DNA from 3 places in the Methylibium sp. Pch-M genome. Region 1 is predicted to be linked to each of the others. Evidence: predicted binding sites of a transcription regulator. Region 1 holds the regulator's gene; each other region holds the start of a gene.
What was found. The regulator FNR, encoded in region 1, switches genes on or off when oxygen is low (the NO sensors DNR and NnrR bind a similar motif). The targets are predictions, from matches to a motif close to TTGATNNNNATCAA.
Positions count from the first base shown of each region.

Region 1 (3,900 bases):
CTGCCGCTTGGCCGCGGCCAGCGCGTCACCCGGCAGGGCGAAGTGGTCCATGCCGATGTAGTCGTAGCCGTGCGCCAGGAAGGCGGCGATCGCGTTCGACAGCATCGTCACGCGCTGGGCGGTGCCCGGCAGGTCTGCCGCATGGATGCGCCGTTGCGGCTTGAAGCGCTGCGGCAGATGCGCATAGCTGTAGAGCGCCACACGGTCCGGCCGCAGCCGCGCCACCTGCTCCACCGTCCGGGCCAGCGAGGCCGGGGTCTGCTTGGGCAAGCCGTGGATCAGGTCGACATTGATCGAATCGAAGCCCAATGCGCGCGCGCTGGCGATCAGCGCCTCGACCTGCTCGGGCGGCTGCACGCGGTGCACCGCGTGCTGCACTTCGGGGTCGAAGTCCTGCACGCCGAAGCTCAGGCGGTTGAAACCCAGCGCCTTCAGGTGCGAAAGCCGCGAGGCACTGACGGTGCGCGGGTCGACCTCGATCGAGCATTCGGCCTGCGGCTGCAGGTCGAAGGCACCGCGCAGCAGAGCCATCAGCTGCGACAGCTCCGCATCGTCCAGGAAGGTCGGCGTACCGCCGCCGAGGTGCAGCTGACTGACGCGCTGGCGGCTGCCGATCACGTCCTGGTGCAATGCCACCTCGCGGCCCAGCCACTCCAGGTACTCGGTGCCGCGCCGGTGCTGCCGCGTGATCACCTTGTTGCAGGCGCAGTAGTAGCAGACCGACTCGCAGAATGGGATATGAACGTAGATCGACAGCGGTGTGCCACCGCCCACGGCGCCCGCCGCCGGGGCGCCGCTGCGGCGCTGGCCCAGGGCCTGCCGGTACTGAGCAGGGCCGAAGGCCTCCACGAAGCGGTCGGCGGTCGGGTAGGAGGTGTAGCGCGGCCCACCGGCGTCCAGACGACTCAGGAGTTCCTCGCTCGGCGCAGCCGGTTCCAGCATGTCGGTCAGGGTCGGAGGGGGCATGTCCGGACTGTGCCGAGGGCCTCTCACCGGGCTCTTGATCTGGGTCAAGGCCGGTCGCCGGTGGCCTCCGACAATCCACGCACAGCTTGAGGTCGATCATGCAACTTGCCCCTCACGACACCGCCGCCGACTCGCATGCGCCATCGCGGGCGGCGCACAAGATCATAATGAAGCGCATGGAACGTGAACCGATCCGCATCGAGGCCCTCAAGGTCGCATGCTCCAGTTGCAACCTGCGCGAGCTCTGCCTGCCGGTGGGCCTGTCGGACGATGACCTTGACCACCTCGACCAGCTGGTCGGCAGCCGCCGCCCTGTGAAGCGCGGCGACACGCTATTCCACGCCGGGGATCGCTTCGAGTCGCTCTATGCGGTGCGCACCGGCTTCTTCAAGACCTGCGTGTCCGCCGACGATGGCCGCGACCAGGTGACCGGTTTCCAGATGGCCGGCGAGTTGCTGGGCCTGGACGGCATCAGCACCGACCGCCATGCCTGCGACGCGGTGGCGCTGGAGGACTCGCAGGTCTGCCAGATCCCCTACTCGCAGCTCGAGAAGCTGTCGCGCGAATCCACGCCGCTGCAGCACCAGTTCCACAAGATCATGAGCCGCGAGATCGTGCGCGACCACGGCGTGATGCTGCTGCTCGGCAGCATGCGGGCCGAAGAACGGCTGGCCGCCTTCCTCCTCAACCTGACGCAGCGGCTGCAGGCGCGCGGCTTCTCGGCCTCGTCGCTGGTGCTGCGCATGACGCGCGAGGAGATCGGCAGCTACCTCGGCCTCAAGCTCGAGACCGTGAGCCGCACCTTCTCGAAGTTCCAGGACGAAGGCCTGCTCGAGGTGAAGCAGCGCGACATCCGCGTACTCGACGAATCCGGGCTGCGCCGGCTCGTCAACGGCCCGGCCTGCTGAAGGCTCGCCGCCGGCCTCGCCCGGCGCGACTCAGGGCCAGCGGCGAGGCTCGGTATTGGCCGGCTCCGGCGTCGCCAGCAGCAGCGTCAGCATCGACGCCAGCGCGCACACGATCCAGAACGCGAAGAAGGCCAGCGTGTAGACGCCGGCCGGCGACACCGTCTCCAGTGCGCGACCGACCCAGCCGCTCAGGTCCGCAGGGTCGGCGGCGCTGAACACCAGGGTCTCCAGCACCCCGGCCATCAGGAAGGACGGCCAGGCGATCCACAGCGTGCGTTGTCTCATCGTCGCGAGTTCCGGGTCGATGCGCGGTACGTTCAGCGCTCGGGACGCGGCGTGGCCGCATGGTTGCGCGCCTGCACCGCCGGCGTGTCGCTGCCCAGCGGTTCGCTGCCACGGCTGAGCACCGGATCGCTGCCGCGCACGGCGATCACGGCGGTGACGATGCCAGCCACCACCACCGCCAGCGGGCCGCCCAGCACCAGCCACAGCATGGGCTCGCGCCACCAGGGCAGCGGCCGCTCCGGCATGGGCGTCGGGCGGGTTGCGTTCTCGTTCGGGATCATGGGCTGCTCCGGAGGGGGCCGCACTCAGCGCGGCACGACGAAAGTGGACTTCTCGGACACGCTGGCCGCCGGCTGCACGCCATCGGCCTCGCGGATGATCTCGAAGCGCAGCGGGTGGGCGCCCGGGCCGAGCGCCGCGGCGCTCTGCGGCGGCACCTGTACCGCGACCGGCACCCAGCGCGACTCGGCCGGGGCCAGCCGCACCTCGTCACGCACCTGCGCCTGTGCACCGGCGATGTCGCTCACCACCACCCGGTAGCGCTGCGCCGACTCGGTGGCGTTCATGATCTGCAACCGGTAGACGTTCTCGATGCGCCCTTCGTCGACCAGCCGTGCCAGCGTACCGCGGTCGCGCACCACGTCGACGCGCATCGGGCTGCGCAGCACGAGGCTGGTGACGAAGCCGACCGAGATCAGCAGCAGGATCACGCCGTAGACCAGCACCCGCGGACGGAGCACGCGCCGCCAGTCCAGCGTGCTCCGTCCGGCGGCCAGGCCGTTCTGCGTGGCATAGCGGATCAGGCCGCGCGGATACGCCATCTTGTCCATCACACCGTTGCAGACGTCGATGCAGGCGGCACAGCCGATGCACTCGTACTGCAACCCCTCGCGGATGTCGATGCCGGTCGGGCAGACCTGCACGCACAGCGTGCAGTCGATGCAGTCGCCCTTGCCCTGGGCGGCCAGCGCGTCGTGCGCCAGGCTGCGCGGGCGCGAGCCGCGCGGTTCTCCGCGCCCGCCGTCGTAGCTGATGATCAAGGTGTCGTGGTCGAACATCGCGCTCTGGAAGCGCGCGTACGGGCACATGTACTTGCACACCTGCTCGCGCATGAAGCCGGCGTTGCCATAGGTCGCGAAGCCGTAGAACAGCACCCAGAACGCTTCCCAGGGGCCGGGCCCGGCCGAGCCCGGACCGGCCAGGCCGATCAGTGCGAGCACCTCGCCGCCCAGTTCGCGGATCGGCGTGAAGTAGCCGACGAAGGTGAAGCCGGTCCACAGGCCGATCGCCAGCCACACCGCGTGCTTGGCCGACCGGCGGGCCAGCTTCGCGGCGCCCCAGGGCGCGGCATCGAGCTTCAGGCGCGCCTGGCGGTCGCCCTCGATATGGTGCTCGACCCACATGAAGATCTCTGTGTAGACCGTCTGCGGGCAGGCGTAGCCGCACCACAGGCGGCCGGCCACCGCGGTGAACAGGAACAGCCCGTAGGCCGACAGGATGAGCAGGCCCGTCAGGTAGATGAAGTCCTGCGGGTAGAGCACCAGGTCGAAGATGTAGAAGCGCCGTGCGCCCAGGTCGAACAGCACCGCCGGGCGGCCATTCCAGGGCAGCCAGGGCAGCCCGTAGAACACCAGCTGCGTGAGCCACACCAGCGCCCAGCGCCACGCAGCGAACCAGCCATGCACCGAGCGCGCGTGGATGGTCGCCTGTTTCGCATACAGCGAGACCATCTCGCCGGTGT
Region 1 is NZ_CP029606.1:3,321,512-3,325,411, forward strand. It holds gene hemN (oxygen-independent coproporphyrinogen III oxidase) at 1-966, opposite strand, end outside; gene fnr (fumarate/nitrate reduction transcriptional regulator Fnr) at 1,143-1,874, shown strand; gene C1M51_RS16035 (hypothetical protein) at 1,905-2,159, opposite strand; gene C1M51_RS16040 (nitrogen fixation protein FixH) at 2,192-2,440, opposite strand; gene ccoG (cytochrome c oxidase accessory protein CcoG) at 2,465-3,900, opposite strand, start outside.

Region 2 (3,900 bases), 1.8 Mb from region 1:
ACCGCGAACTTGAAGCCCTTCCAGTCCTTCGGGTCGCGCCTGTCCTTGTGCTTGACGTGCAGCGTGATCGCCTGGCCGTTGGTGTTCTGGATCGTCGCCACGTTCATCGGCGTGGCGTTGGAACCCACGCCCATGCTGATGGCCAGCGGCATCGGGCTCAGGAAGTGCGTGGCGTCGTACTCCTTGTTGAGCATCTTGTCGCGGATCAGCGCCCAGCCGGCCGTCTTGACCACCTGCACGTTGAGGCCCTGCTTCGAATAGAAGCCCAGCGGGTGGGCCATGATCAGCGGCGTGGCGCAGGTGATCGGGATGAAGCCGATCTTCAGGTCCTTCTTCTCGGGCACCGCGGCGGCCTGCGCCAGGGCCTGCAGCGGGGCGATCGGCAGCACGCTGGCAATGGCCGCCATCGCCGTGCCCTTGCCCACCGCGCGCAGGAAGCGGCGCCGCACCGCGTCCTGCGGGAACAGCGCCTTCACCAGCGTGGCCTCGACGAAGGCATTCGAGTCGGCCTCGAAGTCGGCCGTCTCGCTGCGGCGGCGCAGCTCGGTGCTGGCGTCGTCGGCCGCGTGCTCGGCGGCAGAGCCGTGGCGGCCGCAGCTGCACCGCATCAGCAGCGGCCGGTCGGCATCGTACGGGTCGATATCGCGCGCATCACTCATCGGGCACCCCTTGCGTTGTGGCTCGGGATCGATGCTAGGGACGGCGCGTTCCACGCGCGATCGTGCGCGGCGGCGATGTTTTGTAGGGGAGGCCCTACACGGCAGCCTACTGCAGGCGCAGCTCCAGGTAGGCCTGCCCGCGGAACACGGTCAGCGTCGTGCCGCTGACCGAGCGCCAGGCCAGCAGCGCCCGCGCCAGGTCGCCGCTGTGGCCGATGGGACGGCCGTTCATGCCGACGATGATGTCGCCCGCCTGCAGGCCGATGCGCTCGGCCAGCGAGTCCGGCCCGACCTCGCCGACGCGCGCCCCGGACGCATAGGCCCGGCGTGCGTCCAGCGCGACGAAGGGCGCCACGTCGTCGAACTCGGCGCCCAGCCGAGGCCGGGCAACGTGACCCTGGTCGCGCAGCTCGCCGACGATCTGCATCACGATCTCGATCGGGATCGACAGGCTCACGCCGCCGGAGCCCTCGGAGCCGACGACGGTGCGGGTGTTCATGCCGACGATCGCGCCGCTGCCGTCGAGCAGCGGTCCGCCCGAATTGCCCGGGTTGAGGGCGAGGTCGCTCTGGATGAACAGCAGCTCCTGGTCCTCCGCGAAATGACGGTCGGTCCCCCCGACGATGCCGGCCACCACCGACCGGTTCAGTCCGTAGGGCTCACCCACCGCCAGCACCCAGTCGCCCGGCCGCAGCGCCGCCGAACGGCCCTGCGGCGGCGGCTCCGGGAGCACGAGCGGCACACGCAGCAGCGCGATGTCGGCCATCTCGTCCTCGCCCACCAGCGTGGCGGCGACGATGCGCCGGTCGGGCAGCCGCACCGCGATGCGCTGGCTGCCGGCCACCGCATGCGAGGCCGTGACGATCAGGCCCTCGGCGCCGGAGATCACGAAACCGGCGCCGATGCGGTCGGCCACGCGTCCCGCGCCGACGCGGCGCCGGACCTCGGGCGTCTGCAGTTCGGCGGCCGAATACTCCAGGCCGACACCGAACACGCCCACCGCCGCCGACAGGCCCTGCCGCAGGGCCGGCGCGAAGCTCGCCGGCGGCAGGCGCGGCGGGTCCGCATCGGGCGCCTTCGGGTGGGCACACGACGTCAGCAGCACTGACGCACCGGCCGCGGCAAGCGCCGCCGCGCCCGCCGTGCGGCGCCAGCGGGCCTTCGCGCCGCTCACCCGGCCCGAGGCCGCGGACCGCGGCTGTTCATGAACAGGCCGCACGCCCGGCATGGTGCTCGTGCTCGCAATCCTCGCAGCGGCCGGCGTGTGGCCGCTCGATCAGGCGCGCCGGCTCGATCGGTGCGCCGCATTCGACGCAATGGCCATAGCGCCCGGTCTCGAACCGGGCAAGCGCCGCGCGCACCTCGCCGAGCACGACCGCGTCGGGCCGCAGCGCGGCGGATGCGGTGATGGCCGCACGATCGCACAGGCGGGTGGTGATCGTCTCGGCCATGTCCACCAGACGGCGCTCCAGGTCGATCAAGCGGTGCCGCAACAGGCTGCGGGTCGGTTCCTGGAGCCCGGCGGGGCCGACGCCGCGAGGCGCGCCGGAGCCCACCGTCCGAAGAGTCGTCAGCGTCGGGCGCATGGAGTACCTCCGATTCCTTGCTCGCGCTCCGTGCGCGTCCGGAACACTCTAGCCAGCCCCCCGCGCCGTGGCTTGCGCTGCATCAAGCACGCCGACCGAGGGACCCCGCGCCCGCGGGCTCTGCACTTGATCCTGGACAAGTCCGGGCGCCGTCGCGGCTCCTAGACTGGAATGAATGGCGGGCTTCCGATCGAGGCACCTTCTCATGTTCAAGCACCTTCTGGTTCCCGTCGACGGCAGCGCGCTGTCGGAACGCGCGATGCAGGCGAGCATCGACTTCGCCCGCCAGCTCGGCGCGTCGATCACCGCGTTCATCGCCGAGCCGCCGACACCCCCCGCGGGTTCGACCCACAGCGCGGCCCGCTACCTGCGCGACCTGGAGACCCACGCCCAGGTCGCGGCCGAGCACGCGCGCGGCGTGCTGTCGGCGTTCGAGCGGCGCGCCAGCGACGCCGGCATTCCGTTCGAAGGCTGCTTCGCGCAGGCCCACGAGATCGACGCCGCCATTGCGGACGCCGCACGCCAGCGCGGCTGCGATCTGATCGTGATGGTGACGCACGGTCGCGGACTGTTCGGCGAGTGGCTGTTCGGCTCGCAGACCCGGGGCGTGATGGTGCGCAGCAATCTGCCGCTGCTGATGCTGCATTGAAATCTCGAGGGCCCTCCGCATGAACACCCGACCCTGCGCGGACCTCCGCGACGACCTGCTGGCCCGCGAGGCCCGGCTGCGCGACGAGCTGCGGGCCCACCGCGCCCGGCTGCTCGAGCCCGCGGCGGCCACCGGCAACACCTTCGTCGCCGGCAGCGAAGGCGCGGCGGCCGACGCCGAAGACGAGCTCGACATCACGCTGATCAGCCACTGGCAGCGCGAGCTCGACGAGGTGAGCGCCGCGCTGCAGCGGCTGAACACCGGCAGCTACGGTCACTGCGAGCGCTGCGGCGAGCCGATCGGTCTGCCGCGGCTTCGTGCGCTGCCCGAGGCCCGCCACTGCCTGGACTGCCAGCAGCAGGCCGACCGCGCGGTCCATCGCACCTGACGGCTCACCACCACGCGACGCTCCAGGCGAGCGTCAGGCTGACGGTCAACGCCAGCCCGACGCGCAGTGCGTAGGCACGACCTCCGGCCACCATCGCCACACCGCAGCGCGTCACCGTGTTGGCGCTGACGGCGAGCAGAACGCCGTGCAGCAGGGCCGCGGTCGGCAGTTCGCCCGCCGCGTGCAGCGCGGCCAGCGATGCGATCGGCGCATGCGCATCGACCAGCGCGGCGAGCACCACGCTCAGCTCCAGTCCGACATCGCCGTAGTGACGTTGCGCATTGCCCACCAGCAGCGCGACCAGGCCGAGCGTCAGTGCCACCGCGAGAGCTTCCCGCGGTCGCAGCGCGCTGCGCGGCGGGCCCGCCGGGGGTGCGTGCACCACCCCGGCCGTGCGCAACGACACCAGCCCGACCGCCAACGCGCCCGCCGCACCGGCCAGCGCCGGCAGCAGCAGCGCCGCCGCGGCCGGTGGCGACAGCAGGACGCTGATCAGCAATGCCTGCAGCCAGGTGGCCACACCCGACAACACCGCCCCACCCGCCAGCAGCGCCGCCTGCTCGGGCCGCTCGCGCGCCCGGCCCCCGAGCGAGGCCACCGTGGCGGTGCTCGACACGA
Region 2 is NZ_CP029606.1:1,540,429-1,544,328, forward strand. It holds gene C1M51_RS07345 (CmpA/NrtA family ABC transporter substrate-binding protein) at 1-659, opposite strand, end outside; gene C1M51_RS07350 (S1C family serine protease) at 766-1,764, opposite strand; gene C1M51_RS07355 (TraR/DksA C4-type zinc finger protein) at 1,862-2,245, opposite strand; gene C1M51_RS07360 (universal stress protein) at 2,451-2,894, shown strand; gene C1M51_RS07365 (TraR/DksA family transcriptional regulator) at 2,914-3,282, shown strand; gene C1M51_RS07370 (DUF4010 domain-containing protein) at 3,287-3,900, opposite strand, start outside.
Region 2: a site for FNR is predicted at 2,372-2,385, ahead of C1M51_RS07360 (universal stress protein). Genes of this name have one in related genera too.

Region 3 (3,900 bases), 1.4 Mb from region 1:
GGGCGCGAGCGCGAGCTGCTGCTGGAGCGGGCGGCTCAGTCGCGCGACGCCGGCCGCAGGTAGATCACCCAGTAGACCAGCGCGACCAGCACGCCACCGCCGACCAGATTGCCGGCGATCACCGCCAGCAGGTTGCCCGCGATGTCGCCGGCAGCCAGCGGCGCACCGAGCAGCAGCGCCAGCGGGAAGAAGTAGAGGTTGGCGATCGAGTGCTCGAAGCCGGCGGCGACGAAGGCGGTGACCGGGAACGCGATGGCCAGCAGCTTGTCGGTCACGCTGCGCCCGGCCAGCGCCATCCACACCGCCATGCAGACCAGCACGTTGCACAACACCCCGCGGAAGAAGGCCTCGGCCAGCGGCAGCTGGGCCTTCGCGGTCGCGATGCGGACCACGCTGCGGCCCACCTCGCCCTGCTGCAGCGCACCGTGCCCCGACAGCCACACCAGCAACGCCAGACCGGCCGCACCCACCGCATTGGCCGCGCCCACCAGCGCCCAGTGGCGCAGCAGCTCGGCGCTGCCGATGCGCCCGCCGGCCCAGGCCATCACGAGCAGGTTGTTGCCGGTGAACAGTTCGGCACCGGCCACGACCACCAGCATCAGGCCGAGCGAGAACACCAGCCCACCCAGCAAACGCGACACCGCGAAGCCCAGCGTGGCATCGCTCGCCACCAGCGTGGACAGCATGGCGCCCAGGCCGATATAGGCCCCGGCCAGCACGCCCAGCAGCGCGAGCGTCAGCCGCGGCAGCCGCGCCTTGGCGACGCCGATCTCGCTGACGCGCGCGGCGATCTCCTTCGGCGCGTAGGCGTCGAGCCCGAACAGGTCGCTCATGCGCGGTGCCGGCAGGGCACGCGGATGCGCATGCTCAGTGCACCATCAGCACCGGCAGCGTCATCGAGCGCAACACGGTGCGCGTCACGCCGCCCAGCACCCACTCCCGCGCGCGGCCATGGCCGTAGCAGCCCATCACCAGCAGGTCGGCCTGCAGATCGGCCGCCTGCGACAGCAGCAGTTCGCCCAGCCCGCCGCTCGGCCGCACGCCGCGGTGCAGCGTGGCCGTGATGTCGTGGTGCTGCAGGAAGGCTTCGATCTCCAGCGGCGTGCGCGTATCGCTGTCCTCCGCCTCGTCCCAGGCGATCAGGTGCACCTGCCGCGCCCGCCGCAGCAGCGGCAGCGCCGCGGTGACGGCGCGCGCCGACTCGCGCGTGGGCTTCCACGCCACGAGCACGGTGTCGCCGAGCACCGCGCCGGTGTCCACGTACGGCAGCACGAGCGCCGGCTTGCCGCTGTCGACCAGCACCGAGGTGGCGAAGTCGGGCGGCGCGCCGCTCCCGCCCGCGGCGTCGGGGTCGTGCTGACCCAGCACCAGCAGGTCGGACGCCCAGCCGCGGCGGACGAAGGCGCCGACCGGTTCGCCGCGCGCCTCGTGCCAGCTCACCTCGGGCAGGCCGCCGGCGCGGGTCCGGGCCTGTTCGAACACGTTGCGTGCGCGTTCGCGCTGCGCGACCTCCGCGCCGATCAGCAGCGAGGCCGCGCCGGTCTCGACGGTGAAGGCATACGGGTTCTGCAGCACCGACGGCGTCACCGCGTACAGCGTGTCGAGCCGGGCCCCGTGCGCGGCGGCCAGGCGCTGCGCCGTGTGCAACCGCCGCGCGCAACCGTCGGCGTCGTCGTCCAGGTGAACCAGGATCGATGTCAGGTCCTTGCTCATCGCCATGCTCCCCATGCCAGCCGTCTTGATCGACACCGTAGGCCACGATGTCCCTGCGCGGCTTGATGTCCATCAACCAGGGCCCGCGTCGGCTGCCCATAATCGATGGCATGCTCGCCGCCCCGCCATGACCGCGCGCCATCCCTCGCCGCCCTTCGACGCCTGGCTGTGGATGCAGGCGTGGAGCGAGACCTGGTGCGCCGGGCTCGACCCGGCGGGTGCGGGGCAGCGCCTGCGCGATCAGCGGCTGGCGCGGCTGATCGACGCCACGCTGAGCGGCTCGCCGTTCTACCGCCGGCGCCACCCCGGCGCGCACGAACTCGCCGACTTCCGGCCGGTGAGCAAGGCCGAGCTGATGGCGCACTTCGACGACTGGGCCACCGACCGGCGCATCACCCGCGCCGCCGCGCAGGCCTTCGTGGCCGACCCCGAGTGCATCGCCGACGGCTGGCTCGGCAACTACCTGCTGTGGACCAGCTCCGGCACCAGCGGCGAGCCCGGCGTGTTCGTGCAGGACGCGCGCAGCCTGGCGGCCTACGACGCGATCGACGCGCTGCGGCTGCGCGGCGCCGGGCCCGGCCAGGCCTCGCTCGGCAGCTGGGGCGCGCGCCAGCGCTTCGCCTTCGTCGGTGCCACCGGCGGGCACTTCGCCGGCCTGGTGAGCATGGAACGGCTGCGCCGTCTGGTGCCGGCCGCGCTGGCACCGGAGATCCGCGTGCTCTCGGTGCTGGAGCCGCTGCGCGACGTGGCGCAGGCGCTGCAGGCGCAGCAGCCCAGCGTGCTGATCACCTACCCGAGCTGCGCCGCCGCGCTGGCCCGGCTGCAGGAGGCCGGGCAGCTGCGGCTGGCCCTGAAGGAGGTGTGGATGGGCGGCGAGCAGCTCTCGCCCGAGCAGCGCCAGCAGATCCAGGCCGCCTTCGGCTGCCCGGTGCGCAACAACTACGGCGCGTCGGAGTTCTTCACCATCGCCTGGGAGTGCGCCCACGGCGAGCTGCACCTGAACGACGACTGGCTCGTGCTGGAGCCGGTGGACGACCGGCTGCAGCCGTTGCCGGTGGGTGAGATGTCGCACAGCACGCTGCTGACCAACCTGGCCAACCTCACGCAGCCGCTGCTGCGCTACCAGCTCGGCGACCGCGTGCGCCGCGTGGCGGAGCACTGCAGCTGCGGCAGCGCCTTCCCGCTGATCGAGGTGCAGGGCCGCGCCGACGACACGCTGCGCCTGCACGACGCGCAGCACCGGCCGGTGACCATCCTGCCGCTGGCGCTGGAGACCGCGATCGAGGAGGGCGCGCACGTCACGCAGTTTCAGGCGCTGTGCGGCAGCGACGGCGCTTCGATCGAGCTGCGCTTCGAGGCCGCGGTAGGCGACTCGCGCGCGGCGTTCGCGCAATCACGGCGAGCGCTCGCCGCCTTCCTGGCGCACCACGGCGTGAGCGGCACCCGCATCTCGATGAGCGCGGCCGAGCCGCTGCGCCAGCGCGCGAGCGGCAAGCTGCGCCGCGTGGTGGTGTTGCCTGCCGAGCCAGCGCGTCGCAAGCCGGCACCGGCGCGCGCGCGACAGGCTAGTCGCGCCGCGCGATCAACAGCCCGACCAGCAGGCCCACGCCGGCGGCCACGCCGATCGCCACATAGGGGTGCTCGTGCACCGCGTGGTCTGCCTTGCGGGCGGCGCGCCGGCCGCGGTACAGCGCCTCTTCTTCCAGGCGGCCCAGCTCCCGGCGCGCGCGGCGCAGTTGCGCCTCGAGCTTCTCGCGGGTGCTGCCGACCTGCTCGCTGCCGGCACGCTGCGCGTCCTTCAGCAGGTGATTTGCCTCGTCGACCATCTGCTGCAGGCCGTGGGCCAGCCGTTCGCGGGTGGCGTGCTCGGGGGTGGAAGTGGCGGTCGAGTCCATGCAGTGCTCCTTGCCATGAGGGCGGACGCGGGGCCGCGGGGCCGAGCGCCCGGGATGGAATGAAAGACCATCCTAGGCGCCCGGCGAGGCCGCCCGTTGACCAGGGTCAATTGCAGCCGGCCTCGCTGCGGCTCAGGCGCGAGCCAGCGGCCCGCCCGCGCGGCGTCCGTCGAAGCCGATGCTGCCGGTCCCCAGCGCCGCCACCAGCAGCAGACCGCCGGCGACCGACACGTTCTTCATGAACAGCAGTTGCTGCACGAAGGCCTGGTCGGCCGGCACCGACCAGAAGGGA
Region 3 is NZ_CP029606.1:1,939,665-1,943,564, reverse strand. It holds gene C1M51_RS09390 (RNA polymerase sigma factor) at 1-63, shown strand, start outside; gene C1M51_RS09385 (formate/nitrite transporter family protein) at 36-833, opposite strand; gene C1M51_RS09380 (universal stress protein) at 868-1,713, opposite strand; gene C1M51_RS19395 (hypothetical protein) at 2,248-2,379, opposite strand; gene C1M51_RS19390 (hypothetical protein) at 3,022-3,252, opposite strand; partial or broken gene C1M51_RS19385 (YqjD family protein) at 3,279-3,395, opposite strand; gene C1M51_RS09370 (DoxX family protein) at 3,741-3,900, opposite strand, start outside.
Region 3: a site for FNR is predicted at 1,776-1,789, ahead of C1M51_RS09380 (universal stress protein). Genes of this name have one in related genera too.